Regions from separate parts of the Pseudomonas sp. ATCC 13867 genome, predicted to be linked through region 1. Evidence: riboswitches for the same ligand, from Rfam matches in the RefSeq annotation. Region 1 holds a riboswitch; each other region holds the start of a gene.

What was found. A riboswitch is a leader RNA that binds a small molecule or an ion and turns the genes downstream of it on or off. The one in region 1 is predicted to bind cobalamin.
Region 2: linked by a shared signal. The riboswitch ahead of btuB (TonB-dependent vitamin B12 receptor) and the one ahead of cobG (precorrin-3B synthase) in region 1 are both predicted to bind cobalamin.
Region 3: linked by a shared signal. The riboswitch ahead of H681_RS03715 (TonB-dependent receptor domain-containing protein) and the one ahead of cobG (precorrin-3B synthase) in region 1 are both predicted to bind cobalamin.
Region 4: linked by a shared signal. The riboswitch ahead of H681_RS06895 (TonB-dependent receptor plug domain-containing protein) and the one ahead of cobG (precorrin-3B synthase) in region 1 are both predicted to bind cobalamin.

The regions. Positions count from the first base shown of each region.
Region 1 is NC_020829.1:654,620-661,798, forward strand. Features, by position in the region: gene cobJ (precorrin-3B C(17)-methyltransferase) at 1-1,220, opposite strand, end outside; gene H681_RS03035 (precorrin-2 C(20)-methyltransferase) at 1,220-1,960, opposite strand; gene H681_RS03040 (precorrin-8X methylmutase) at 1,960-2,586, opposite strand; gene cobG (precorrin-3B synthase) at 2,579-3,934, opposite strand; cobalamin riboswitch at 4,012-4,245, opposite strand; gene H681_RS03050 (bifunctional cobalt-precorrin-7 (C(5))-methyltransferase/cobalt-precorrin-6B (C(15))-methyltransferase) at 4,316-5,527, shown strand; gene H681_RS03055 (cobalt-precorrin-5B (C(1))-methyltransferase) at 5,543-6,640, shown strand; gene H681_RS03060 (cobalt-precorrin-6A reductase) at 6,637-7,179, shown strand, end outside.
Region 2 is NC_020829.1:4,048,293-4,055,471, forward strand. Features, by position in the region: gene H681_RS18080 (cobyrinate a,c-diamide synthase) at 1-567, opposite strand, end outside; gene cobO (cob(I)yrinic acid a,c-diamide adenosyltransferase) at 596-1,207, opposite strand; gene btuB (TonB-dependent vitamin B12 receptor) at 1,222-3,066, opposite strand; cobalamin riboswitch at 3,179-3,403, opposite strand; gene H681_RS18095 (FUSC family protein) at 3,426-5,471, opposite strand; gene H681_RS18100 (ABC transporter permease) at 5,605-6,753, shown strand; gene H681_RS18105 (ABC transporter ATP-binding protein) at 6,750-7,179, shown strand, end outside.
Region 3 is NC_020829.1:791,013-798,191, reverse strand. Features, by position in the region: gene H681_RS03730 (aldehyde dehydrogenase (NADP(+))) at 1-55, shown strand, start outside; gene H681_RS03725 (Ldh family oxidoreductase) at 288-1,292, opposite strand; gene dxs (1-deoxy-D-xylulose-5-phosphate synthase) at 1,549-3,459, shown strand; cobalamin riboswitch at 3,488-3,692, shown strand; gene H681_RS03715 (TonB-dependent receptor domain-containing protein) at 3,787-5,643, shown strand; gene H681_RS03710 (HAD family hydrolase) at 6,000-6,596, opposite strand; gene tesB (acyl-CoA thioesterase II) at 6,593-7,179, opposite strand, start outside.
Region 4 is NC_020829.1:1,504,599-1,511,777, forward strand. Features, by position in the region: gene H681_RS06875 (GlxA family transcriptional regulator) at 1-491, shown strand, start outside; gene H681_RS06880 (DUF3303 domain-containing protein) at 481-786, opposite strand; gene H681_RS06885 (cupin domain-containing protein) at 978-1,346, opposite strand; gene H681_RS06890 (VOC family protein) at 1,525-1,953, shown strand; cobalamin riboswitch at 2,027-2,233, shown strand; gene H681_RS06895 (TonB-dependent receptor plug domain-containing protein) at 2,328-4,283, shown strand; gene H681_RS06900 ((2Fe-2S) ferredoxin domain-containing protein) at 4,283-4,984, shown strand; gene H681_RS06905 (ABC transporter substrate-binding protein) at 5,287-6,168, shown strand; gene ddlA (D-alanine--D-alanine ligase) at 6,258-7,179, shown strand, end outside.

The DNA of each region.
Region 1 (7,179 bases):
AGTTCCACGCCGTGCCAGTCGGGATCATCGCTCCCGTGCAGCGCCTCCATCACCGCGGCGCCCATAGCGAAGACACCGGGATCGCCGGAGGAAATCACCACCACCCGCCGGCCGCTGGCGGCCAGTTCGAAGGCGTGGCGGGCGCGCTGCATCTCCTCGCGATTGTCGGTGCAGTGGCGCACCTGATCGTCGCGCAGGGGCTCGGCCATATTCACATAGGTCTCGTAGCCGAGCAGGTCCTGGGCCTCGTCCAGCGCATGGCGCACGGCGGGGATCATGAAGTCGCTGGCGCCGGGGCCGAGACCGATCACGCTGAGTCGCCCGCGCGGCTGGCCGATGCCTTCGGCTTCGCCTGGCGTGGCAGTGCGGTGCAGGTGGAAGGAGTCGCCATGCAGCATGGCCGGCGGCAGTTCGTCGTCGCTGTGGATGAACCGCAGCGGCACGCCCAGCTCGCGGGCGGCCTCGGCCAGCGCCGGGTCGGCCATGCGGCAGCGCGGCGCGACCAATGCAGCCAGCGATACCTCGGCCAGCCCGGCCTGCGCCAGGCCCTGGCGGATGCGTTCGGGCAACTGCGAGTCCACCAGCGTGACATGGGCGAGGACGATGCGCGGATGGATGCGCAGCTCGTTGTGCGCGATGCCTTCGGCGCGGGAGTCGATGCGCAGGGTATGCGCGGCGTCGTCGGCCAGCGGCAGGTCCAGCTCGTCCAGCCACAGCGCGTCGCCTTCGATGCGCAGGGTGTCGCCGCCCAGCAGGTCGGAGACGAAGCGCTTGCCCTGTTCGATGTCCGCCAGCGCGTAGCCCGGTGGCGGGTCGAGCAGGCAGGCACCGAAACGCAGTTCGCCGCTGGTGGTGATGGCCGGCGCTATGTCCAGCGCGGCGGCCATCTCGCGGGCCATGCGGTTGACTCCGCCGAGCCCGCCGAGCAGCGGCACCACGGCGCTGCCGTCTTCGGCGACGGCCAGCACCGGCGGCTCCGCGCCCTTTTCAGCCAGCAGCGGGGCGAGGGTGCGGATGACGATGCCGGCGGCGCACAGGGCGATGATCGGGGTGTCGTCACGGTAGAGCTGGCGCAGGGTTTCGCCGAAGTTCGCGTAGGACTCGTCGGCGCCTTCGACGCGGTCCTTCAGGCCCAGTACGCGCGCCTGTGGATAAATGCCCTGCAGGCGTCGGGCCGTGGCCAGCGCACCTTGGCCGAGAATGACAATGGCGATGCGCATCAGCCGTTCCACCGCTGGCCGGGGATGACGATCATCGAGAAGTACGGCGAGGCCATCGGGTCCACCTCGTCCAGCGCGACGATGCGCTGCTCGCGCATGGTTGCGCGCTCGACGTAGTGGGCGCCGCCGTCACGGCCCAGCTCGCGCAGCACGCGCCGGACCTTGTCGAAGTTGCGCCCGAGCTTCATCACCACCGCCGCATCGGCGTCGGCCAGGCGGCGCTTGAGTTCGTCTTCCGGCAAGACGCCGGACAGCACCGCCAGGCTCTGGTTGCGGTACACCAGCGGCACGCCGAGTACCGCCGCGCTGCCGAGCATGGAGCAGACGCCGGGTACGACTTCGGTGGCATACCGCTGCGAAAGGCGGTCATGCAGGTACATGTAGGAACCGTAGAAGAACGGATCGCCCTCGCAGATCACCGCCACGTCGCGGTTGGCATCCAGGTGTGCGGCCACCTGCGCGGCGGCGGTGTCGTAGAAGTCGCTGATCACGCCTTCGTAGGTCAGCGGCGGCTCCAGCTTCTCGGTGGTCACCGGATAGACCAGCGGCAGTCGCTGCTGCTCATCGAGCAGGTGCTGCTCGATGATGGCGAAGGCGTTGCCGCCCTGGCCGGCGTGGTGCTTGGCCTTGGCTACGAAGTAGCCGATCACCGGGGACGCGCGCAGCAGGCGCAGGGCCTTGAGGGTCAGCAGTTCCGGGTCGCCCGGGCCGACGCCCAGGCCGATGAGGCGGCCGGTCATCACTCCACCTCCGTGGCCAGGGCGTTCACCGCGGCGGCCGCCATCGCGCTGCCGCCACGGCGGCCGCGGACGATCACGTAGGGCACGCCACGGCTGTCGGCGGCGAGGGCGTCCTTGGATTCCATGGCGCCGACGAAGCCCACCGGGAAGCCGAGGATCAGCGCCGGTTTCGGTGCGCCGGCATCGAGCATTTCCAGCAGGTAGAAGAGCGCGGTCGGCGCGTTGCCTATCACCACCACGCTGCCTTCCAGGTGCTCGCGCCAGTGCTCCAGCGCCGCGGCCGAACGGGTGTTGCCCAGCTCGCGGGCGAGCGCCGGGACGTCCGGATCGTTGAGGGTGCAGATCACCTCGTTGTGCGCCGGCAGGCGCGCGCGGGTGATGCCCTCGGCGACCATTCGCGCATCGCAGAGGATCGGCGCGCCAGCGGCCAGCGCCGCTCGGCCGATGGCACCGGCGCCTGCGGAGAAGCGCAGGTCCTGCACGACGTCGACCATGCCGCAGGCGTGGATCACCCGCACGGCGAGTTTCTCGAGGTCGGCGGGGATGGCGGAGAGCTCGGCTTCGGCGCGGATGGTGGCGAAGGACTGGCGGTAGATCGCCTGGCCGTCGCGAATGTAATCAAGCATCGGTGGGGGCTCCGGGTGCGGCCAGCAGGTCGCCGGCAGCCTTGAGGGAAAGGTTGCGCGCCAGCGGCTGGCCGAAGCCGGCCACGCCATCGGCGCGACGGAACAGGTCATAGCGGTCGTCGGCGACGGCCAGCAGGGTGTAGGAGGCGACGTGGGCGGCGGCGCAGGAGCGCGGGCAGCCACACAGGTGCACGCCGGCCGGCGGTGCGTGGCGCAGGCGTTCGGCCAGGCGCAGGGCATCGGCCTTGGTGTCGGCCAGCCCGCGCGCGCAACCGCTGGCGCCGCTACAGGCGATGAGGCGCGACAGCGGCTGGGCGGCGTCGATCAGCAGGCCGAGATTGGCCAGTGCGCCGAGTGCGACGGGAGCATCGGCCGGGGCCACGTCGGGGAGTATCAGGCTTTGCCAGGGCGTCAGACGCAGCTGTCCGCCGCTGAAACGCTCTGTCAGATCGGCGAGGCCGAACAGTATCGAGCTGTCGAGACGACCGAGGACGAATCCCGCACCGACCAGGGTGCGTTCCGGCTGACGCTGCGGACGAATCCCCAGGTAACCGAAAGCCTGGGGCGCAGGACGCCGCCAGTTATCCACAAGTGGACCGAGTCGCAGGAGGAACGGCAGGCGTTGCTGCAGGCGCTCCAGCAGCGCTTCGTCGCGGAGCTTCTCGCGCAGGTGGCGCATGCGCGTCTGGCCGTCGCCGGCGAGATCGAGGAACAGGTGCAGCAGGGTTTCCACCAGCAGCGGTAGCTGCTCGGCGGACACCGCGGCGAGGGCGGGACGATCAGTCTTGCGCTGCGGCGGACAGCCGGCCAGGCCGAAGGCGAACAGCGGCGCGGCATCCTCAGACATCGCCGACAGCCAGATATCGTTGGGGTGCTCCAGCATCGCCAGCGACTCGCCGGCATCCAGTTGCACGCCGAACTTGGGCGAGAGGCCGTGGAAGCGTGGGGTGCGCTCCAGCAGATCGAGCAACTGACGCGCCAGCGGCTGGGCGTCGAATGCCGTGCCCGCATCCAGGCCGAGCGCCGGACTGACCAGCAGGTTGCGCACATCGTCCGCCGCCAGCTCGCGCGGGCCGAGGCCCGCGGCCAGCAGATCACGGCTCAGCGCATTCTCGGCACCGGCATGTACGCCACGAATCTGCAGGTTGGCGCGGTTGGTCGCTTCCAGCACGCCGTCGGCATGGCGTTCGGCAGCCAGGGCGATGGCGCGCGCGGCTTGGGCGTCGAGTTGTCCACAGGGCAGCTTGATGCGGCAGATGCCGCCATCGCGGGAGGCCACGATGCGCAGCAGGCCAGGGCAGGCATGCGGACGGACGGGCAGAGCTGAGGAGTCTTGCACTGAGGTCACCAGGGCTGGGTCGCGGTGACCTGCGAATCCCCACAGGGGACTTCACGACACCGATACACCCCGCTCGATGTCTGCACGCGCGACTGGTTTCGTCGGCAGGTCTCCTGGCTGGCAGGTCCTCATCCGGCACGGCCTTCCCGGTTGCCCAGTGGCCAGATCGACGACAACAGACGCTGTGGTCGAAGTGCGCGGACTCGCTGCTTACAGTTGCGGGGGCAGCCACGGTTTTTCCGTGTTCCCTCTTCGGCTCTCGGATGCATCGCCTTCAAACAGCGAAGCGTCCTACGAGCACCGACGATGCGGGTATTATGCCTGCTTTGCCCGAGGGCGGAACAAGCCTGCCCGTCGGATCGATCATCGCATCCCTTCAGAGGAATCCCCATGACGCCCTGGCTGACCATCGTCGGCATCGGCGAGGACGGTTACGCCGGCCTCGGCAAGGCGGCACGCCGTGCGCTGCTCGCAGCCAGCGAGGTGATCGGCGCGCCGCGCCAGTTGGCGCTGTTGCCGCACTGCCTGCGCGCCAGCCGTCAGGCCTGGCCGAGCCCGTTCAGCCTGGAGCCGGTACTGCGTCGGCGCGGTGAGCCGACCTGTGTGCTGGCCAGTGGCGACCCGATGCTGTTCGGCGTCGGCGCGAGCCTTTCCCGTCAGATTCCGCCCGAGGAAATGCAGGTCATTTCCGCACCATCGTCCGCCGCTCTGGCCGCCGCGCGGTTGGGGTGGGCGTTGCAGGACTGCACGCTGTTGTCGCTGCTGGCACGTCCGCTGGCGGCGCTCAACGCGCAGCTGCATCATGGCGCGAAACTGCTGGTCCTCAGCAACGACGGCGAGAGTCCGGCCGCCATCGCCGCGCTGCTGCGCGAGCGCGGCTTCGGCCCTAGCCGCATCTGCGTGCTGGAGCACCTGGGGGGCGAGTCGGAGCGGCGCATGGATGGGCTGGCCAGCGACTGGTCACCGAGCGAGACCGCTGCGCTGAATATCGTCGCGGTGCAATGCGTAGCCGGCTCAGACGCGGTTCGTCTGCCCCTGACCATCGGCTTGCCGGACGAGGCCTACCGCCATGATGGCCAACTGACCAAGCGCGATGTGCGCGCGGTGACCCTGGCGCGGCTGGCGCCAACGCCGGGCGAGTTGCTCTGGGACGTCGGCGCCGGCTGTGGCTCCATCGGCATCGAGTGGATGCGCGCGCACCCGAGTTGCCGCACGCTGGCCATCGAAGCCAACGACGGGCGCCAGGAACATATCCGCTTCAACCGCGATGCCCTTGGCGTGCCGGCGCTGCAACTGGTCTGCGGTGCCGCGCCGGACGCGTTGCAGGGGCTGGAGCGTCCCGAGGCGATCTTCATCGGCGGCGGCGTGACCGTGCCTGGTGTCTTCGAGCGCTGCTGGGATCAGCTCAAGCCCGGTGGCCGCCTGGTGGCCAATGCCGTCACGCTGCAGAGCGAGGCGCTGCTGGTGAGCTGGCGCGAGCGCATTGGCGGCGAGTTGACCCGTCTTTCCGTGGCCCAGGCCCAGCCGCTGGGTGGCTTCGATACCTGGCGCGCGGCGTTGCCGATCACCCTGCTGGAAGTGCACAAGCCCCTGGCCGACTGACGATGCGTGACGCCCATGCGTGAAGAGACGCCCGAAGAACCTCGCCCGCTGCGCAGTGGCTACACCACCGGCAGTTGCGCCACCGCCACCAGCCTGGCGGCGGCGCGCCTGCTGCTGACCGGCGTGGCCAGCGATGCGGCGCAGATCGTGCTGCCGAAGGAGCGCAGCGCGACCCTGCGCCTGGAGTTCTGCCGGCTTACCGTCGACGGCGCCGAAGCCGGCACGCTGAAGGATGCCGGCGACGATCCGGACGTGACCCACGGTGCGCTGGTCTTCGTCCGCGTCGCCCTGAGCGCTGAGCCCGGTGTGCGTTTCCACGCGGGAGAGGGCGTTGGCACCGTCACCAAGCCGGGGCTGGTGCTGGCGGTGGGTGAGCCGGCGATCAACCCGGTACCGCGGCAGATGATGCGTGACAACCTTGCCGTGCTGGCGGCCGAGTGCGGCTATGCCGGCGGCTTCGACGTCACGATCAATATCGAGGGCGGCGCCGAGCTGGCGCTCAAGACCATGAACCCGCGCCTGGGCATTCTTGGCGGCCTGTCGATCCTCGGCACCACCGGCATCGTCCGGCCGTTCTCCTGCTCGGCGTACATCGCCTCGATCCAGCAGGGTATCGACGTCGCCCGCGCCAACGGCTTCCGCCACCTCGCCGCCTGCACCGGCAACGCCAGCGAGGATGCCATGCGCCGCCGCTACGGCTTCGACGACACCGCGCTGATCGAGATGGGCGACTTCGCCGGCGCCGCGCTCAAGCACCTGCGCAAGGTGCCGGTGGAGCGCTTCAGCGTCTGCGGCGGCTTCGGCAAGATCAGCAAGCTCGCCGCCGGCCACATGGACCTGCACAGCCGTCACTCCAGCATCGACCTGCCGCAACTGGCCGAGTGGGCTGCGGAGATCGGTGCGTCGGCGGAGCTGCAACAACGCATGCGCGCGGCCAACACCAGCCAGCAGGCGCTGGCGCTGTGCCGCGCGGAGGGGATCGCCCTTGGCGATGCGGTTTGCGCCCGCGCGCTGGCATTCGCCCGGCGCATCGTGCCCGTCGAGGTGGTGCTGGAAGTCTTCGCCATCGACCGCCAGGGCAATCTGGTGGGTGAAGCGCTGGAGGTGCGATGAAGCGCGTACTGCTGCTGGGCGGCACCGGCGAGGCGCTGGCCATCGCCCGGCGTCTCGGCCCGCGGCACCTGTACAGCCTGGCCGGCCTCGGCAAGGTGCCGGACGACCTCGCCTGCGAAGTGCGCGTCGGCGGCTACGGCGGCGCGGAGGGACTGGCTGCGTTCATCCGTGAGCAGGGTTTCGAGCTACTGCTCGATGCCACCCATCCCTACGCCGCGCAGATCAGCGCCAACGCCGCCCGCGCCGCGCAACTGGCAGGCGTGCCATGCTGGGCGCTGCGTCGTCCCGGCTGGCAGGCGGGAGCGGAGGACGACTGGCGCGAAGTGGCCGATTGGCCGGCGTTGATCGCCGCGCTGGAGCCTTTCCATCGCCCGCTGTTCACGATGGGGCGCGAGCCGCTGGAACATCTCGACGAGACTCCCGCGCACCAGTACTGGACCGTGCGCTGCCTGCAAAGCCTGTCCGGCAATGAGCGCGCCGAAGTGCTGGGTGCGCGCGGCCCCTTCAGCCTCGATGGCGAGCGCGAGTTGTTCACCCGC
Region 2 (7,179 bases), 2.3 Mb from region 1:
GCCCAGGTGACGGCTGGGCAGTTCCACCTCGGTGTCGCGCGGCAGCGCGCCATACCAGCGGATCCATTCCGGCAGGCTGTCGCGCACCAGGTCGCGGTGGCGCTGGCTGCCGATGCGGTTGGCGAGCACGCCGGAGAATGGCAGGTCGCTCTGGTAGGTAGCCATGCCGACCGCCAGCGCGCCGAAGGTCTGGGCCATCGACTGGCCGTTGATCACCGCCATCACCGGCACGTCGAAGCGGCGGGCGAGATCGGCCGCCGAGGGCGAACCGTCGAACAGCCCCATCACGCCTTCGATCAGGATCAGGTCGGCCTCGCCGGCGGCTTCCCAAAGCAACCGCCGGCTCTCGTCCTCGCCGACCATCCACAGGTCCAACTGGTAGACCGGCGCGCCGCTGGCGCGGGCGAGGATCATCGGGTCGAGGAAATCCGGCCCGCACTTGAACACCCGCACCTGGCGTCCAAGGCGCGTGTGCAGGCGTGCCAAGGCGGCGGTCACGGTGGTCTTGCCCTGGCCGGAGGCCGGGGCGGCGATCAGGAGTGCGGGGCACTGACGGGAGTCGGACATCAGGTGCGTTCCGGCACGACGGCAGCCATCAGAACTCCACCCCTTTCTGCGCCTTGATCCCGGCCTTGAAGGCATGCTTCACCAGGCCCATCTCGGTCACGGTGTCGGCCGCCTCGACCATCGCCGGCAGCACGCCACGCCCGGTGGCGACCACATGCTGCATCGGTGGACGGGCGGCGATGTCGGCGAGCACGCTGTCCAGCGCCAGGTAACCGTGCTTGAGGGCGATGTTCACCTCGTCCAGCACCACCAGGCCGACCTGCGGATCGCCCAGCAACTGGCGGGCGACGTCCCAGGCCTCGCGGGCCTTGGCGATGTCGCGCTGGCGGTCCTGGGTCTCCCAGGTGAAGCCCTCGCCCATCACGTGGTAGCTGACCTCTTCGGGGAAACGCCGGAAGAAGGCCTCCTCGCCGGTGGTGGCGGCGCCCTTGATGAACTGCACCACGCCCACCTTCATGCCGTGGCCCAAGGCGCGGGCGACCATGCCGAAGGCCGAGCTGCTCTTGCCCTTGCCGTTGCCGCTGTGGACCAGGAACACACCACGCTCGCCCTGGGCCTGGGCGATCTTCTCGTCGACCACGGTTTTCTTGCGCTGCATGCGCGAACGGTGGCGTTCGTCCTTTTCCGGGGATTCGCTCATCGGTCTCTCTCCTCTCAAAGGGCCTGGTAGCGCACGCCGAAGAGTACGGCGCGGCCGGGCTGCTCATAGCCCAGGGTGGTCTGGTAATCGGCGTCGAACAGGTTGCTCAGGCGCGCCTGCAGACGCCACTCCGGGTTCAGTCGATACTCGCCGCGCAGGTCCAGGGTAGCGAAGCCGCCCAGGCGATTGCGGTTGGCCAGGTCATCGTAGCGGCGGCCTTCGGCGTGCAGGCTGGCGCCCAGGCTCAGCGCGTCGAGGCGCCGGTCGAGGTCCAGGTTGAACAACTGCCGGGCGCGGCGCGGCAGGTCGTTGCCACGGTTGCCGCTGGCGCGGCTTTCCGGGTCGAGCAGGCTGGCGTTGGCGTTCCACACCCAGTCCCGCCACTGGCTGCCCAGCTGCAGTTCGACACCGCGGATGCGCGCCTGGTCGATATTGTCCGGCGCACGCAATGCCGAGTCGTAGGCGATCAGGTCGTCGATCGCCGTGCGGTACAGGTTCACCGCCCAGTGGCCCCAGCCGTGGCGACCGTCCACGCCGAGTTCGACGCTGCGCGAGGTTTCCGCATCCAGGTCGGGGTTGCCGTAGCCAGGGTAATAGAGTTCGTTGAAGGTCGGCGCCTTGAACGCCGTACCGTAGCTGGCGAAGGCCCGTACGGCGTCGGTCAGCGCGTAGCCCCAGGCGAGGTTGCCGGTGTTGCGGCTGCCGAACTGCTGGTTGTCGTCGTGGCGCAGGCTCAGTTGCCAGTCATGCCGCCCCGCGCTGCCCAGGTACTGGGCGAAGGTGCCGCGGTTGTCGCGGGAGGTCAACGCATAGTCGGTGGAACTGCTTAGTTCATCCTGCTGCCAGTCGTAGCCCAGGGTCAGGGTGTGGCCGGGCGCGAGGTCCAGGTCGTTCTGCCAGGACGCGGTGTCGCGACGGCTGTCGAAGCGCGAGTAGAAGGCACCGTCCTGGTAGGCATCGGACTTGTCCTCGCTGCGCCCGGCGGACAGGCTCACCCGCCAGGGCTCCAGCGGCGCGAAGCGCGCGCGGCCGCCGATCACCCGCTGCACGCCATCGTTGTAGGCATCGAAGCCCTGGGTGCGGCGGCTGTTCACCGTGTCGAAGTCGTTGTGCGAATCGGTTTGCAGCAGGCTGCCGTCCAGCTCCAGGCCGTTGTCGAAACGGTAGCCGGCACGCAGCGAACCGGACAGGTTGCGGTAGCCGTCGCGGTCCGGCTCATGGCCGCTGGCACCGTTGGCCTTGGCGTCGATGCCAGCGGTATCCAGGCTCGATACGCCGAGGGCGAACCAGCCGCGACCGTTGCCGGCCGAGGCTCCGGCGCTGCCTTCGTAGGTGCTCTGGCTACCCGCCCCGGCGTAGACCCAGGGCTTGAAGCCCGGCTCCAGTGCCTGTCGGGTGAAGATCTGGATCACCCCGCCGATGGCCTCGGAACCGTACAGACTGGAACGCGGCCCGCGCACCACTTCGATGCGCTCGATCAGCGCCACCGGCAAGTCCTGCAAGGACGCACCGCCGGACGAAACCGAGCCGGCCTTGATGCCGTCGATCAGCACCAGCACATGGTCGGATTCGCTGCCGCGCAGGTAGAGGCTGGTGGCCTTGCCGGGGCCGCCGTTGCTGGCCAGGGAAATCCCCGGCAGCCGCCGCAGCAGGTCGGGCACCGATTGCGCCTGGCTGCGCTCGATGTCGGCGCGGTCCAGCACGCTGACCGAAGCGAGCGTCTGCTCGGCGCGGCGCTCGGTGCGCGTGGCGGTCACCAGTTGATCGTCGAGCACCAGCGGCGCTTCGTCCGCCGCCAGGCCGATGCAGGAGAAGCCGCCCAGCGCCAGGGCTGTCGGCCAATAGAGGAAATGCTTCACGTGAACTCACTCCGCCGCTCTCACCCGCGCGGCTCTGACCGAAAAAGGCAGGCGGAGGACGGTAGCGCCCCGGCGGTCGATCCGCCGGAACGCTCGACAGCGCCCACCGCGATGCCATGACATGCAGCAGGCCGGTCTCCGGGCTTGCGAGTGGGCCGTGACAGGCTCCTGAAACCGCGCCTTCCCATGCCGATGGCACAGTGGCGGAATGCGGTTCGATGCTCGCTTACCGTTGCGGGGGCAGCGCCGGACTGGTCGGACCGCGAGGTCGGACTTCACCGGCTTCCCTGTTTCACCCCCGACTTGCACCGGGGGCACCTGAAGCAGGCGCGCAGCTTAGTGGCTGTCGCCAGCCACGGTCAATTGCGGCGGCCTGTCGCTCCCAGGGTGACGAAGCGCACCGGTGCGTCGGCCGCAGCCTCCCGGCACCAGCGCAACCAGATCGAGCGCAATTGGCCGACGGCGGCCCGTGCCCGGCGGCGCTGGCCTTCCTCCAGCCAGCGATTGCCCTGCAACGCAGCCGACAGCGCCTCCTCGACTCCATCCAGCGCATGCTCCCGGTCGTTACGCGGCCCGCCGTCGAGCAGCAACTGCCGCAACCGCGCCAGATAAGAGTCCCGCGCGCGCCGCAGCGGCCCCCGCGCCGTGCCCAGGCTGTCGCGCAGGAACAGCAGTTCGTCCGCCAACGCCAGGCCGAACAGCCCTCCCCGCCATTGGGCGCGGCGTTCCCGCGGCAGGCCGTCCTGGTATTGCACCAGGCGCAGCAGGCGGTCGGCGCTGCGCCCGTCGAACCAGGCCTCCAGCCTGGGCAGCGGGCCACGAGTCAGCCGTGCCAGGTCGGCCAGCAGTGCGCCGAGCACTCGCCGGTAGTGGCGGCGCCCCGGCCGCAGCTCCACCAGGTTGAACACCAGCACCGCGAACCCCACGCCCAGCACCGTCGCCAACGCCGAATTGAGGAAGTGGTCGAGGTCGTAGACCATCTGGTTGCTCGGCCCCACGTTCTTCACGAAGAAGATGCAGAAGGCCGATGCCATTGCGGCGATGGCCGGCCGCGTCGTGCACAGCGCCGCGATGAACAGCGGTATGCCGAGTACGCTGTAGAGCGCCGTGAATCCTTCGCATCGCGGCAGGATCACCAGCACGGCAACCGCCGCCACGGGAATCGAGAGGAGGATGCCGCGCAGGAAGTTCAGGCCCGCGCCGGCTGGCTCGTCACGGCTGGCGAACAGGCTCAGCACCACACCGGTGATGGAAACCGCGCCCAGGCCGCTGGGCCAGGCACTGACCACCCAGAACCCCGCCACGCAGAGAAATGCCAGGGCGCTGCGCAGGCCGAACAGCAGCCCGCGCTCGACGTCCCGGTGCCAGACGATCAGCGCCGGCGCCTCGCGTGTCGCTTCACCGTAAAGCAGTACTTCCAGGCTGCGCCGGGATTGCCGGCCCCGATCCAGCACCGCCAGCAGAGATTCCAGGTAATCGCGCTCCTGTGCACCTACGACGTTCTCCAGCGCACCGAGCAGATGCTCCCGGCAGGCGGTGAAGTCGGGCTGTTGCGCATTCTCCAGGCACTTGCGCACCTGCTCGCGCCAGGGGCGCACGGCCAGCTCGACGGCGGCGTCGAGCAACCGTCCCTCCCGCGCAACCCGGCGCGCGGCGCGCAGCAGGCCGAGCAGGGCGGCATTGAGCCCACGCAACGCAGGCACTCGCCGACGCCCCGTCGGACCTTCGAACCACGCCTGCTCCTGCCGCCCATCCAGCTCCAGAATGCTGCCCAGGGTAGCGATCAGCGCCGCGTGTTCATCGGTGCCCAGCATTTCCGCGGACGCCGCCTTCAGCGTCGACGACCAGACCTTGCGCGCCTGCTCGAGCAACTGCTGCTCCGTGCTGCGCGGCCACAGCAGCACGCTGACCAGGGAAGCACAGGCAATGCCCAGGCCGATCTCCGAACAGCGGGCCACGGCCTGGTCGAAGACCATCAGCGGCGCGGCCGAGGCTGGCAGGGCAACGATCGCGGCGGTATAGCCGGCCAGCACGAAGCCGTAGGACGAGAAATTGCGCAGCATCGACGCCCCGGCGGTGCAGAACGCCAGCCATAGCGCCATCGCCAGCAGGAACGGCAAGGGCGCCTGCCCCAGCCAGGCGACCAGGGCCACCGACATGGCCGCCCCCGTCAGCGTGCCAAGCAGGCGGAACACGCTCTTGGCCAGCACCATGCCGCTCAACGGCTGGCTGACCACGAACACCGTGACCAGCGCCCATTGCGGCTGCTGCAACTGGAAGACGAACGCCAGGTAGAGAGCGATCCCGCCCGCCAGCACCGCCTTGATGGCGAACTGCAGATCGACCACCCGGGGGCGTAAGATGGCCTGGGCGAATGCAGACAACGAAGGAGGCAGAGCAGGCATGGCAAGACCACCGGCAGGAAACCGACCGGGCGAATTTTAGTTAGCTTGCTAACAAAGTCCAGAAATATCCCGTTACGAGAACCAGGCCCACCCGACGAATGGCTCCATCGAAGAACTTCGCTAGACTCCCTGCATGATCGCGCCCGCTCAAGCCGGCCAGCTTCGGCTGGACTCATCCGCCACCCAGACACTGCTGCACGTCAGCGGCGACTGGACGCTCGCCCATTTCACCAGCCTGCAGCAACAGATGCGCGGGCTGGCTGAGCAGCGACAGAACATCGCCACCCTCGACTTCAGCGAACTCGGCGCCCTCGACACCGCCGGCGCCGCGCTGCTCGCCGAAGTCATCGGCGGCGCGCGGATGAGCCAGCTCGAGCAGATCGCCCGCAACCTGCCGCCCGAGCGCCAGGCGCTGCTGCGCACCGTGGGCGGCGCCATCACCCAGTGCCGGCTCGATGAAAAGGCACCGCCACCGGGCAACGCGCTGGTCGACATACTCGAACGCATCGGCATCGCCACCGTCACCTTCTGGGATCACCTGGTCGGCGTTCTCGGCTTCATCGGCCTGACCCTGCAGACGCTGATGCGCAGCCTGCTGCGGCCTCGCCGCTGGCGCATCACCTCGCTGGCCGCGCACATGGAACAGACCGGCCTGGACGCCGTGCCCATCGTCGCCCTGCTGACCTTCATGGTCGGCGCGGTGGTGGCCTTCCTCGGCGCCACGGTGCTGCAGAAGTTCGGCGCGGCGATCTACACCGTCGACCTGGTGGGCTTCTCCTTCCTTCGCGAATTCGGCGTGCTGCTCACCGCCATCCTCCTGGCGGGCCGTACCGCCAGCGCCTTCACCGCGCAGATCGGCTCGATGAAGGCCAACCAGGAGATCGACGCCATCCAGGCCCAGGGCCTGGATCCGGTGGAGCTGCTGGTCCTGCCCCGGGTGCTCGCACTGCTGCTGGCCCTGCCGCTGCTGACCTTCCTGGCGATGATCGCCGGCATCTTCGGCGGCGGCGTGGTCTGCGCCCTGAGCCTGGACATCTCGCCGCGCATGTTCCTCTACATGCTGCAGAACGACATCGCCGTGCAGCACTTCCTGGTGGGCATCGTCAAAGCCCCGGTGTTCGCCTTCATCATCGCCGTGATCGGTTGCCTGGAAGGCTTCCGCGTCAGCGGCAGCGCACAGTCGGTGGGCGAACACACCACCTCCGCCGTAGTCCAGTCGATCTTCGTGGTGATCCTGCTGGACGCCATGTTCGCGCTGTTCTTCATGGAGATGGGCTGGTGAGCGAACCAATCATCGTCGTCCGCGACCTGGCCAACCGCTTCGGCACCCACGCCGTGCACGAGCACCTCGACCTGGATGTGATGAAGGGCGAGATCCTCGGCGTGGTCGGCGGCTCGGGCACCGGCAAGTCGGTGCTGCTGCGCAGCATCATCGGCCTGCGCCAGCCCAGCGAAGGCAGCGTCCAGGTGTTCGGCCAGAACCTGCTGGAACTGCCGCCGGCGCAGCGCTCGAAGCTGGAGCGACGCTTCGGCGTCCTGTTCCAGAACGGCGCGCTGTTCTCCTCGCTGAGCGTGAGCGAGAACATCTGCCTGCCGCTGATCGAGCATGCGGGCCTGTCCCGCGCCGACGCCGAGTTCATGGCCAAGGTGAAGATCTCCCTCGCCGGCCTGCCGCCGGATGCCGGCGCCAAGTACCCCGCCGAACTCT
Region 3 (7,179 bases), 140 kb from region 1:
GGGCATCGCCCGGCTGGTGGATGGCGAGACGACGCGCAGCGCGGTGACTCGCTGAGTACGGGAATGAACTGTCGGCCAGTCCCGCGCCAATGCTCAGCCCCGGCCTTGCGCCGGGGCTTTCTTGTGCACAGCTTTTGCTCTTCGTAGGGCGCATAACGCGCCAGCGTTATCCGCCGAGCCGTGTTCTTCGCAGGAGCGAGCTTGCTCGCTAACCAACCAAGCAGCGGAGCCAAGCTGTTCGCGAGCAATATCGATGGCGTCCCCCTCGCTCCTACAAGGACGTCGCGTTATTCCAACAATTTGCGCAAATCGGCATACAGCGAATCGCTGATCTCCACACCTTCTGCCAGGCTGCGCTGGCGCGCCGCGAAACGCCGCTGCGACGGCAGGCGCGCGCCCATGTCGACGATGGAGTCGAACAGCTTCTCCGCCCGCGCCAGATGCTGCGGAGCGTCCGCGCCGAGGAAGCGCGCCGGGTCCAGCGCGATCAGCAGTTCGCCGTGATAGGGCGAGGACCTGGTGCCCTCGTCGAACACCGAGGATTCCGCGCTGGTCAGGTCGCCGATCAGCGGACCGGCAATCAGCTCGACCATGGTTGCCAGCGCCGAGCCCTTGTGTCCGCCGAAGGTCAGCATGGCGCCCTCGAGCACCGCGCTCGGGTCGGTGCTGGGGCTGCCCTGGGCATCGATACCCCAGCCCAGCGGGATCGACTTGCCCTCGCGCTCGTGCAACTGGATTTCCCCGCGCGCCACCACTGTGGTGGCGAAGTCGAAGACATAGGGATCGTTCTCGCCACGGGGCCAACCGAAGGCGATGGGATTGGTACCGAACAACGGTCGGGTTCCGCCGGCCGGCGCCACGTAGGCCTGGGCCGGGGTGACCGCCAGCGCGACCAGGCCCTGGGCGGTGATCCGCTCGATCTCCACCCACAGGGCCGAGAAATGCACGCAATGGTTGATCGCCAGCGCCGCCAGGCCCTGGCTGCGGGCCTTCTCCGCCAGCTTCGGCAGGCCCAGGTCGAAGGCGCACTGGGAAAATCCGCCCTTGGCATCCACGCGCACCAGCGCGGGCGCAGGCTCGGACAACTCCGGCACGGCATCAGGCACCACCTTGCCGGCGCGCACCGTGTGGATGCAGCCCAGCAGTCGCCAGACCCCGTGGGACGTGCAGCCATCGCGTTCGCCGGCCAGCACGGTATCGGTCACCGCCTGTACGTGGGGTTCGCTGAAGCCGTTGTGGCGCAGGATCGCCACCGCCAGTTCACGCAGTTCATCCAGACTCAATCGGATCACGCCGTCCTCCTCGATCCCTGCCAATCGTTTCCGCCCGCTGCGGCAATCCGCCACCGGGCCGGGGCTGAGTCTACAGTGGCCGCTCAGGCCCCATCCCGCTTGCGCGCAATCGGCGACCGTGACGACGATTTCGGCACAGCGGGGTAGCCACGATCCGACCATCCGGTCGTCCGAAGGATTGGCCCCACGTTGCTTGGGCCAATCCGGAGCTTCGGGTAAACTTCCGCATCTTTGCCTTCTCATAACGATCAGCCTGATGCCCACGACGTTTCACGAGATTCCCCGCGCGCGCCCTGCCACGCCCCTGCTCGACCGCGCCAGCACGCCGGTCGAGCTGCGTCGCCTGGGCGAAGCGGAGCTGCTGACCCTCGCTGACGAACTGCGCCAGTACCTGCTGTACAGCGTCGGCCAGACTGGCGGGCACTTCGGCGCAGGCCTGGGCGTCATCGAACTGACGGTCGCCCTGCACTACGTCTTCGACACCCCGGACGACCGTCTGGTGTGGGACGTCGGCCACCAGGCCTACCCGCACAAGATCCTCACCGGTCGCCGCGAGCGCATGGGCAGCCTGCGCCAGAAGGACGGCCTGGCCGCCTTCCCGCGCCGCTCGGAGAGCGAGTACGACACCTTTGGCGTCGGTCACTCCAGCACCTCCATCAGCGCCGCGCTGGGGATGGCCATCGCCGCCCGCATGCAGGGCTCGGGCCGCAAGTCGGTGGCGGTGATCGGCGACGGCGCACTGACCGCCGGCATGGCCTTCGAGGCACTCAACCACGCGTCGGAGGTCAAGGCCGACATGCTGGTGATCCTCAACGACAACGACATGTCGATCTCCAACAATGTCGGCGGCCTGTCCAACTACCTGGCCAAGATTCTCTCCAGCCGCACCTACAGCAGCATGCGCGAAGGCAGCAAGAAGGTGCTCTCGCGCCTGCCCGGCGCCTGGGAGATCGCCCGCCGCACCGAGGAATACGCCAAGGGCATGCTGGTCCCCGGCACGCTCTTCGAGGAGCTGGGCTGGAACTACATCGGCCCCATCGACGGCCACGACCTGCCGACCCTGATCGCCACCCTGCGCAACATGCGTGACCTCAAGGGCCCGCAGTTCCTCCACGTGGTGACCAAGAAGGGCAAGGGCTTCGGCCCGGCCGAGATCGACCCGATCGGCTACCACGCCATCACCAAGCTCGAACCCGAAGGCGCTCCCGCCCATGCCGTGCCGAAGAAGGCCGGCGGGCCGAAGTACTCCAGCGTGTTCGGCCAGTGGCTGTGCGACATGGCCGCCCAGGACCCGCGCCTGGTCGGCATCACCCCGGCGATGAAGGAAGGCTCGGACCTGGTCGCCTTCGCCGACAAATTCCCGGACCGCTACTTCGATGTCGCCATCGCCGAGCAGCACGCCGTGACCCTCGCGGCCGGCATGGCCTGCGACGGCGCAAAGCCCGTGGTGGCGATCTACTCCACCTTCCTGCAGCGCGGCTACGACCAGCTGATCCACGACGTCGCGGTGCAGAACCTCGACGTGCTGTTCGCCATCGACCGCGCCGGTCTGGTGGGCGAAGACGGCCCGACCCACGCCGGCAGCTTCGACCTCTCCTACCTGCGCTGCATCCCCGGCATGCTGGTGATGACCCCCAGCGACGAGAACGAACTGCGCAAGCTGCTCACCACCGGCCATCACTTCGAAGGCCCGGCGGCGGTGCGCTACCCGCGCGGCACCGGCCCCAACGCTCCCATCGAGGCGGCGCTGGCACCGGTCGAGATCGGCAAGGGCGTGGTTCGCCGTGAAGGCAAGGCCGGCAAGGTCGCCTTCCTGGTGTTCGGCGTGCAACTGGCCGAAGCGCTGAAAGTGGCGGAGCAGTTCGATGCCACGGTCGCCGACATGCGCTTCGTCAAGCCGCTGGACGAGGAACTGGTGCGCCAGCTGGCCGCCAGCCACGAGCTGCTGGTGACCGTCGAGGAGAACTCGGTGATGGGCGGCGCCGGCGCCGCCGTCAGCGAATTCCTCGCCCACGAGAACCTGCAGCAGCCGATCCTGCACCTGGGTCTGCCGGACTACTACGTCGAGCACGCCAAGCCCGCGCAGATGCTCGCGGAGTGCGGGCTAGACGCCGCCGGCATCGAAGCCTCGGTGAAGGCGCGCCTGGAGGCCCTCGGCAAGCGCTGAGGCCGATCGGCGCATCCCTCCCCTGGAGTATTGCCAGTGACGGGCGCACCGACTAAGGTGCGCCCGTTTTCGTTCGAGGTAACGGGAAGCAGGTGAAAGACCTGCGCTGCCCCCGCAACGGTAACCGACGCGCCCCTTAAGGAGCGCAGCATCGCCATCCGCCACTGCTGAATGCGGGAAGGCGGCGATGTGACGTCGGCAGCCCGGAGACCGCCCTCGACGCGATCCGACAGGTGTTGCGGAGGGCATCACCGTCAAGTGCGGTGCCCCTGTCCGCCCTTGCCACGCCCTCCTCGAAAGTCATCCGACCGCTTTTGAGGACGCTCCATGAAACTGACCCGACTCGCCCTGGCCACCAGCCTGCTGCCCGGCATGGCCTTCGCTGCCAGCGATATCTACTCGCTCTCCGACCAGGTGATCACCTCCGCACGCCAGGCCCAGCCGCGCGCCGAAGCCACTTCGGCCAACAGCGTATTCACCCGTGCCGACATCGAGCGGCTACAAGTGCGCAGCGTTCCCGCCCTGCTCGCCCGCGTGCCCGGCGTGCAGATGGGCAGCTCGGGCGGCGTGGTCTCGTACTCCGTGCGCGGCACCAGCACTGCGCAGACCCTGGTACTGGTCGACGGCCAGCGCGTCGCTTCGGCCAGCAGCGGCATCGCCCGCCTGGACTACCTGAGCATCGACAGCATCGAGCGCGTCGAAGTGACCCGCGGCCCGCGTTCCGCGCTGTACGGCGCCGACGCCATCGGCGGGGTCATCCAGATCTTCACCCGTCGCGGCGAAGCCGGCCTGCACCCCGAAGTGCGCCTGGCTGCCGGCAGCCACGGCACCTTCGAACGCAGCCTGAGCCTGTCCGGCGGCGACGAGCAGACCCGCTACAACCTCGGCGGCAGCCTCGACGAGAGCCAGGGCTGGGATCGCACCAGCGACAACGTCGGCGCCGACAACGATCACGACGCCCAGCGCAACAAGGCCGTGCACCTGAACCTGGACCACCACTTCAGCGAAGACTGGAAGGCCGGCCTGAACCTCAACGACCAGCGCGGCAAGAACGAATACGACGACGCCTACAACTTCGAGCCCGGCCGCCCGCAGGACAAATTCCGCGTCAGCAGCTACAGCGCCTACCTCGACGGCCAGATCTCGAAGATGTGGAACAGCCGCCTGGAACTGGGCCGCAGCTTCGACCGCAACAAGGCCGTGGGCGCCGCCGACAGCTGGAACAACGGCACGCTGGAAACCACCCGCCACTCGGCGAGCTGGATCAACCGCCTGCAACTGGACGACGCCAACCAGCTGGCGCTGGGCACCGACTGGTACGAAGACAAGGTCGACGGCACCACTGCCTTCGCCGACGACCAGCGCAGCAACCGCGCCTTCTTCGCCCAGCACAGCTTCAAGGGCGACAGCTTCGGCACCGAGCTGGGTATCCGCCACGACAACAACCAGGCCTACGGCAGCCAGAACAGCTGGAACGCCGCCTTCAGCCTACCGGTGGGCGACAGCCAGACCTGGATCGCCAGTTACGGCGAAGGCTTCCGCGCGCCGACCTTCAGCGACCTCTACTACCCCGGCGCGAGCAACCCGGACCTCAAGGCCGAGACCTCGAAGACCTACGAGCTGCAATGGCGTGGGGGCATCGAAGGCACGCACTTGGAAGCCTCGCTGTACCGCACCGAGATCGACGACATGATCGCCTGGGACAGCACCAGCAATCAGCCGGAGAATATCAACAAGGCGCGCATCAATGGCTTCGAAGCCAGCATCGCCCGCGACGTGCTGGGCTGGCAGGCCGCGCTCGGCCTGAGCCTGATCGACCCGCGCGACCGCGACACCGGCCACACCCTGCCGTATCGCGCGCGCCGCACCCTGAGCCTGGACCTCGATCGCCAGTTCGGCGCCATCGGCCTCGGCGGCACCTGGCGTGCGGTCAGCCAGCGCTACGACGACGCGGCCAACACCCGCGAGCTGTCCGGCTACGGCGTGCTCGACCTGCGCACCAGCTGGCTGGCCAGCGACGAGATTCGCTTCGACCTGAAGCTGGATAACGCCCTGGACCGCGACTACACCCTGGGCGACTACCTGCGCCCGACCAGTCCAATGGACTTCATGGGCGAAGCCCGCCCCTACCGCGAACCGGGGCGCACCGCGCTGCTGGCGGTGACCTGGACGCCGGAGCTGTAAGGGAAGCGGCCTGACGGCCCCTCACCCTGCCCCTGGCTACGCACCCGCTCCGGAGGGAGAGGGACTGTCCTGGCAGGCTCAAGATTCGGCGCCCTCTCCCCTTGGGAGAGGGCTGGGGTGAGGCGCACCGGTATCGAACAGAGCCTCCGTAGGAGTGGATTCATCCGCGATGCTCCTGCGTGGCCGACACCAATCGCGGACGAAGTCCGCTCCTACGCCGGGCCTGTGGAATGGTGGGAAGTCGGTTCGCGAGCAAGCTCGCTCCTACAAAAAGCGGCCCGGTGTAGCTCCGATGTCTCAGCGCGTGCTGAACCCTGTAGGAGCGAGCTTGCTCGCGAACCCGCCCAGCAGCGGGCCTAGAGCACTCCCGCCATTCGCCCCAACTGCGCGCAATCCTGCGCATGCCAGTCGGTCAGCTCGGGCCAGGGGTTCTCCGGAAGGTTGACCAACGCACTGTGCGCACCCGCCGCGCGGGCGCAGTCGAGGTCGAAGCGGTAGTCGCCGACCATCAGCATCCGCTGCGGCGCCACGTCCCAGCGCGCGGCCAGGCGCAGCAGGCCGTCCGCGCTGGGCTTGGGATCGGCCTCGCCACGGCCGAGGATGTCGCCGCTGTGGAAACAATCGCCCACCCCAATGGCGGCCAGGGTGATCAGCGCCAGCTCATGGGCGTTGCGGGTGAGGATGCCCAGGCGGTAGCCGGCCCCGTGCAACGCGCGCACCAGCGCCACCGCACCGGGCGCCGCGGTGGAGGCCACCGCCAGTTCGCGCTCATGCTCCAGCAGCCAGGCGTGCTTGGCCGCCGCCTCGTCCTCCGGCAATGCCGCGAGGTGGGAGAGGATGTCGTGTTCCTGGGGAATGCCCAAGGCCCGCTTGATCGCCGGGAAGTCGTGCACCGCCAGGGTCAGGGTGCCGTCCATGTCGAACACCCAGTGGCGGATGTCGCCGAGTTTCACGACCAATCCTCGCGATGACGAATCAGGCCTTCCTGGGTGGTGGACGTGACCAGTTGGCCGTCGCGGTTGAAGATGCTGCCGCGCACGAAGCCGCGGCCATTGCCGGCCCAGGGGCTGTCCATCGCATAGAGCAGCCACTCGTCCGCGCGCAGGTCGCGGTGGAACCACACAGAATGGTCGATGGTGGCAACCTGCATGTCCTTCTGCCACACCGAATGCCCGTGAGGCAGTAGCGAGGTGGTGAGGAAGCCGAAATCCGAGGCGTAGGCGAGGATGTACTTGTGCAGCGCCGGGATGTCCGGCAGCTTGCCGTCGGCGCGCAGCCAGAGGTACTTGATCGGCTCGCCGACCTGCGCCTCGTAGGGGTCGTTCTGGGTGACCGGGCGGATCTCGATGGGTTTGGGATACAGCAGTTTGTCGCGGATCAGTTCGGGGAACTGCTCGGCGCTGCGCTGCTTGAGCTCGAGATCCGTGGGCAGGTTCTCCGGGCCAACCACGTCAGGCATCGGGATCTGGTGCTGGAAGCCCTCCTCGTCGGTCTGGAAGGAGGTGCTCAGGGCGAAGATCGGCTGGCCCTTCTGGA
Region 4 (7,179 bases), 850 kb from region 1:
CCTGGTCGGACCTCGGCCTGCGCATCGTCGACCGCCTGCTCGGCCCGAGCATCGCCAACCGCACCGCGCGCTTCCTGGTGGTGGAGCACAGCGACAGCGCCCAGCAGTGCGGCAGCAACTTCGCGCCGCTGCTGGGGCATGGCGACGCCGCGATCCTCAAGGTGCAGCACTGGCTGCAGGGCAATGGCGCGGTGGACGTCAGCCTCGCCGCCATGGCCGCCCAGGCAGGGCTGGAGGAGCGCACCTTCCTGCGCCGTTTCCGCTCCGCTACCGGACTCAAGCCTACCGAGTACTGCCAGCACCTGCGGGTGGGCAAGGCGCGCGAGCTGCTGGAGTTCACCAACGGTACGGTGGACCACATCGCCTACACCGTTGGCTACCTCGATCCAGGCTCGTTCCGCAGCACCTTCCGCAAGATCACCGGCATGGCGCCGAGCGACTACCGCAAGCGCTTCGGCGCCAAGCCGGGCGAGGTCGCGCTCAGGGACTGACCGATGGGGTGTCCGCCGCCTGCTGCAGCATCTGCGCGAGCAGCGGTGCATATTCCGCGTCGGTCATCGCCGGGTGCACCTGCAGGTGCATCAGGTCGGTCCACTGCAGCATCCAGCGTTGCACGTCGAGGGGGTTCTCGGCTTCCGCCAGGCCGAAGCCGAGCATGTGGCCCATAGCGTGCCAGCGACCGACCAGCTTCACGCCGGGCGGCGGCTGGCCGCCGGTCTTGAGGAAGCGCTGGATGATCCTGTCGCGGTTCTCGATGGGGATGGTCCAGTTCACCAGATAAAGCATGTCGCACCTCCGGCCCGGCTCCGGGCTTCGCTGGACGCGGACCCGAACCGGCGACGCCGCCAGAGCCGCGCCTGTGTATCCCAGGCGTGACAGTCTCCGGCTGGGAGCGGCGTTCTTCCGACAGGCATAGCAGCAGCCAGCGAAGCGGGAGCGGCCGCTGATCGGCGGTCGCCAGGGCAGGTGATCGACGGTCAGATCCAGCGATCATTCTCCGCCGTGCGTTCGCCGCCCTGGTCGCCGGTGTTCAGCACGCCGCGCGGTTCGATCAGCATCACCTGCACCTCGTGTTCGGCATAGGGCTTGTGCTCGACGCCGCGAGGCACCACGTAGAGTTCGCCGGCTCGCAGGGTCAGCGGGCCGTCGCGGAAGTCGATGCGCAGCTCGCCGTCGAGCACGATGAAGGTCTCGTCGGTGTCGGCGTGGCTGTGCCAGACGAAATCGCCGTGCAGCTTCACCACCTTGAACTGGTAGTCGTTCATCTCGGCGATCACTCGCGGCTGCCAGGTCTCAGTGATGCGGCCGAGCTTGTCCTGCAGGTTGATCGGTTGGCGTTGGGTCACGGTGGTTTTCTCCTTGGGATCGTTCTGTCCAAACTACTGCTGGTCCCTGGAGCGGTCTTGCAGGAACTTGCGCTTCGGTGTCGCTCCCCGTGTTGCGGTTGGTCGCCGGGCAGCGCTGAGCAGCGCAAAGCGGGCGACTATGCTCAGAACCTCGCGCCCTTTTTCGCCGGAGATCGCCATGCCCACGCCCGCTCCCATCGCCCGCCCCAGCGTCATTCCCTGCCTGCGCTACCGCGATGCGCCGCAGGCCATCGACTGGCTGTGCGCCACCTTCGGTTTCCAGCGGCAGCTGGTGGTCGCCGATGACCACGGCGGCATCGCCCACGCGCAGTTGGCGCTGGCCGATGGCAGTGGGCTGGTGATGCTCGGGTCGCTGCACGACAACGAGTACGGCCGGCTGATGCGCCAGCCCGACGAGATTGGCGGCTGCACCCAGAGCATCTATGTGGTGGTGAGGGATGCCGAGGCGCTGTATCGCGCGGTAGTGGACGGTGGCGCGCAGATCGTCATCGACATCAAGGACGAGGACTACGGCGGCCAGGGTTTCACCTGCCGTGATCCGGAAGGGCACATCTGGAGTTTCGGTACCTACGATCCCTGGCACTGATCCTGCGCTTTTGCGCCGCTCCCGCAACATCCTGTTCAACCCCCGTGCTTGACGCTTTCGTTCCCCGAATGTTCAGATTCGCCCCGTTTCAGGTGCCCCCCGCCGCCGTGCGTGGGGTGAAACGGGAAGCCGGTGCGTCGCCCTCGTGCGATCAGTCCGGCGCTGCCCCCGCAACGGTAAGCGAGCGGAGCATCCACAAGGCCACTGTGCTCAGGCATGGGAAGGCGGATGTTTCATGATCCTCGCAAGCCCGGAGACCGGCCTGGAACCTGTTTGGCAAACCCGCGGTGGGCGGGCGTGAGCCGGTTCCCGGGGCGCGCTCGTTCCGGGTGTCGCTGCGCCGCCTGCGAAATCCCGATTTCGAGGCGATCACCTTGCAACTTCCTATCTATCCGAACCGGCGTGCCCTGCGCTGGACTCCCGTTTTCTCCCTCTGCGTCCTCGGCCCGCACCTGTCGGCAGCGCCGCTGAACCTGGCCGACGAAGTCGTCAACGCGCCTTCGGTGGAGTCCACCACCGTGGCGGACATGGCCCGCTACGGCAGCAAGCTGGAGGTCATCGACCGCCAGCAGATCGAACGCGCCGGCCCCAGCGCCGACATCACCCGCGTGCTGCAGATGTACGTGCCCGGCCTGTTCGTCGCGCCGAAGAACGGCCCGTTCGACTACGGCACCTACTCGCTGCTCGGCGGACGCAACGACGACACGCTGATCCTGCTGGACGGTGTGCGCCTGAACAACCGCCTCTACGGCGGCATCTACCTCGACACCCTGCCGACCACCGCGGTGGAGCGCATCGAAGTGCTCAAGGGCGGCCAGGGCCTGCTGTTCGGCACCCAGGCGGTGTCCGGGGTGATCAACATCGTCACCCGCAGCGCGCGCAGTCGCGAGGCATCCGGCGAGGTGAACCTCGGCCTGGACACCTTCAAGGGGCGCAGCGGTGATGCCCGCGCCGAGAAGATCGTGCACAACGGCCTGGGCGACCTTGGCCTGATGGCCTACGTCAGCCACAACCGCTCCGACGGCTACCAGCCGTACCGCGACCAGGACATGACCAGTACGGTCAGCGACAAGCGTCGCTCGTACGACGTCAACGTGTTCGGCGCCAAGGCCATCCAGGCCATCGGCGACGCTTCGCGCCTGGAGCTGTTCTACCAGTACGCCGATGCCGAACTGGACTTCGCCCGGCCGACCTCCAACCACCACACCAGCAACAACCGCGTGCAGCAGATCGCCACGGCGACCTTCCAGCAGAGTGTCGGCGACGATTTCAGCTGGTTCGCCAAGACCCACCTCAACGATTGGGACACCCGCTACGACCGCGTCTACAACCTGCAGGGCGGCGCTACCCAGGTGCTCAATCACAACGACTACTGGGGCTTCACCGACTGGGGCGCGCAGCTCGAAGGCAAGGCACGCTTCGGCGGTGGCCACGAGCTGGTCTTCGGCAACGACAACCAGTGGTACAAGGGCCAGGACGATGTGCTGATCATCGACAACGACAAGGCCGAATCCCACGCGCTCTACGCCCAGCTGCGACCGAACATCGAGGCGCTGCCCGACTGGCACCCGAGCCTGGGCGTGCGCCGCGAGGAAATCTCGGGCGGTGAGGGCGCCACGGTGTGGATGCTGACCTCGCTCTACGACCTCACGCAGCAGCTCAAACTGCGCGGCCAGTTGGGCACCGCCTTCAAGTTGCCTACCGCCGAGCAACTGTTCGTCAACGAACCAGGCGACGAAGTCGGCAATCGCGACCTCAAGCCCGAGCGCAGCCGCAACGCCGAACTGGGCCTGGACTACACCGGCGAGCTGTTCGACCAGCCGTGGAGCGGCAGCGTCACCCTGTTCCGTCGCGAGATCACCGACCTCATCACCCTCGTCGGCGATCAATGGGTGAACGGCAATGGCGAGATCACCGTGCGTGGCGTGGAAGCCAACGGCCAGTGGCAGTTCGGCCGGCACTGGCAGCTCTCCGCCGACGCCACGCGCAATCTCGTGGACAGCCACGACGGCGTGACGGTGAACAACATCCCGCACTTCTTTGCCCGCCTGCGCCTGGGCTATGACGACAACCTCTGGGGGGCCGGTCTTGCCGCGCGCTACGTCGGCTCCATCGTCAGCGCCCAGGACGACGACTACGGTCACTACAGCGTGCTCGATGGCGATGCCTACCGATACCTCGACGGCGCCCGCGCGCATCGCCTGAGCCTGCTGCTGGAGAACCTGCTGGACCGCGACTACGCCACCGGCCGCAGCAGCAACGGCATCCGCCAGGTGGACAACCTCGGCCGGCCGCGCACCGCCGAGCTGCGCTACACCTTCAGCTTCTGATGAAGGCCATCCTGCTGGTCGGCCCGCTGGCCGGAGCCCAGGGCGAACGCCTACTGCGCGAGGTATCGGCGCGCCTCGCCGGCGTCGAATGCATCGACACCGGTGAGGGTTTCGATTCGCTCTGGGGGCGGGTGCGCGAGCTGTTGGCCGAGAGTATCGAACTGCTGCTGGTGGACCTCGAACCGACCGCCGACGGCGCCTATCTCGAGTGGCTGCGCGCGGAACTGGCTGCGCTGTGCGGGGAGCATCCGCAGGCGCCGTTGCCGAAGGTCACCGCTTCGGCGCTCGGTCGGCGCGGGCTGGATGTGGCGGCGGTGCTGACGGCGATTGACGATCCGGCGCAACAGCTGGACTGCCAGGGCGTCGGCGCGGTGCCGTCGCAGCCGGACTGGTCTGCGCCGCCGCCACACCGGTATCACCTGTTCCTCTGCACCGGGCCGCGCTGCGTGCGGCGCGGCGCGCTACCGTTGTGGAAGACCCTGCGCCGCGAGTTGATCCGCCTCGACCTCTACGAGAACGCCGAGGGCGCCCTGCTGACCCGCACCGGCTGCCAGTTCCCGTGTAATCGCGGGCCGCTGCTGACGGTGTATCCCGAACGTGTCTGGTATGGCCTGCGCAGTGACGAGCAGGTGTGCCGGGTGGTGGCGGAGCATCTGCGTGACGGCGTGCCGGTGGCGGAGCTGCGGGTGGATGAACTATGACGCACTCGCGCTTCGTAGGAGCGAGCTTGCTCGCGAACCGCTGGATGCAGGGAGTTGGGTTCGTCGTCCTCCTTCAACGGCTCCTCACCCTAACCCCTGCCCGGAGGGAGATGGGACCGTTCGGTACAGGGGAAGGCCGAGCTTTCAGCCGGCATAGGCTGCTAGAGGGTCGGGGTGAAGGGAGAATCCCGGTACGGACTTCCCAGGAGCGTAGGAGCGGACTTCGTCCGCGATGTTTCAGAGCTGGCGCTGTTCGCGAGCAAGCTCGCTCCTACAGGTCAAGCCTGGCGCTTGGTTTGGCGTTGATTCTGGGGTCGGTAACTGCTTCCGCGCAGGACTACCGCAACTGCGCCCGTACCTGGCAGATCGACCACCCGCCGCAACGCATCCTCGCCCTCAACCAGCACGCCGCCGACCTGCTGCTGGCGCTGGGCGCCGGGGAGCGGCTGATCGGCGTGGCCTACATCGATGACGATCTCGACCTGACCAAAGGAAGCTATCGCGGCGTGCCGCTGCTGTCGCGCCAGTATCCGTCGGCGGAAGCGGTCTACGCGCAGCGCCCGGACCTGGTGGTGGCCGGCTTCGCCTCGGCCTTTCGGCTGGGCAATCTGTCTCGCGAGGAACTGGCCGGCCACGGCGTCGCCAGCTACCTGCTGGATGCCGGTTGCGGAGTTTGGCAGGACGATCTGTTCGCTGGTGTCGAGACGGACCTGAAGACTCTGGGCGATCTGCTTGGCGAGCAGGAGCGGGCGCAGGATCTGATCCGCCGGCAGCGCGCCGAGCTGGCCGAAGCGCGCCGGCTTTCGACCGGCCGCCAACTGCTGGACGTCTTCTACCTCGATAGCGCCAGCAACGGCCTGGAGAGCCAGGGGCGGCGCGGCGTGGTCACTCAGTTGCTGCACGCTGCCGGCGCGCACAACCTGTTCGAGGATGTCGACCTGGGTGGCTTCACCGCCAACAGCGAACAACTGCTGGCGCGCGATCCGGACGTGATCCTGCTGGCCGATGCACTGTGGTCCACGGCCGGGCAGAAGATCCGAACGTTGCGCGCCGACCCGGTGCTCTCGCGCTTGCGCGCCGTGCGCGAAGGGCGCTTCGTGGCCTTGCCTTTCACCCACCTGTTCCCCGGCGTGCACAGCGGGCAGGCTGCCCGCGAGCTGGCGCAGGAGCTGGGCAGGTACTGAACGCCGGCTCGTCTGTTCGCCAGCCACTGTTCCTACCCAAGCGCCGGAGCCCGTGTTAGAAAGCGCCCATCGATCATGCGGAGACTGTCATGGGCAAGTTGCGCGTTGGGGTGATTTTCGGTGGGCGTTCGGCGGAGCACGAAGTGTCCCTGCAATCGGCGAAGAATATCGTCGACGCGCTGGACCGCGAGCGTTTCGAACCGGTGCTGGTGGGTATCGACAAGGAAGGCCGCTGGCACCTCAACGATGCCTCCGACTACCTGCTCAACCAGGAAAACCCGGCACTGATCGCCCTCAACCGCTCCAACCGCGAACTGGCCGTGGTGCCGGGCAAGGCTGAGCAGCAACTGGTGGAAACCGGCAGCCGCCAACTGCTCGATCACGTCGATGTGATCTTCCCCATCGTCCACGGCACCCAGGGCGAAGACGGTTGCCTGCAGGGCCTGCTGCGCATGGCCGACATTCCCTTCGTCGGCTCCGACGTACTCGGTTCGGCCATCTGCATGGACAAGGACGTGAGCAAGCGCCTGCTGCGCGACGCCGGCATCGCCATCACGCCGTTCGTCACCCTGACCCGCGCCAATGTCTCGCGCACGTCGTTCGACGAGGCGCAGCGCAAGCTCGGCCTGCCGCTGTTCATCAAGCCGGCGAACATGGGTTCCTCGGTGGGCGTGAGCAAGGTCGAAGACGAGGCCGCCTACGACGAAGCCGTGCGCCTCGCGCTGGCCTTCGACGACAAGGTGCTGGTGGAGGCCGCCGTGCAGGGCCGCGAGATCGAGTGCGCGGTACTGGGCAACGAGCAGCCCATCGCCAGCGGCTGTGGCGAGATCGTCGTGGGCAGTGGCTTCTACTCCTACGACAGCAAGTACATCGACGAGGATGCCGCCAAGGTCGTGGTGCCGGCGGACATTCCCGCAGAGGCCAGCGAGCGCATCCGTCAGCTTGCCGTGGAGGCCTTCCTCGCCCTGGAGTGCTCGGGGCTGGCGCGGGTCGACGTGTTCCTCACCGACA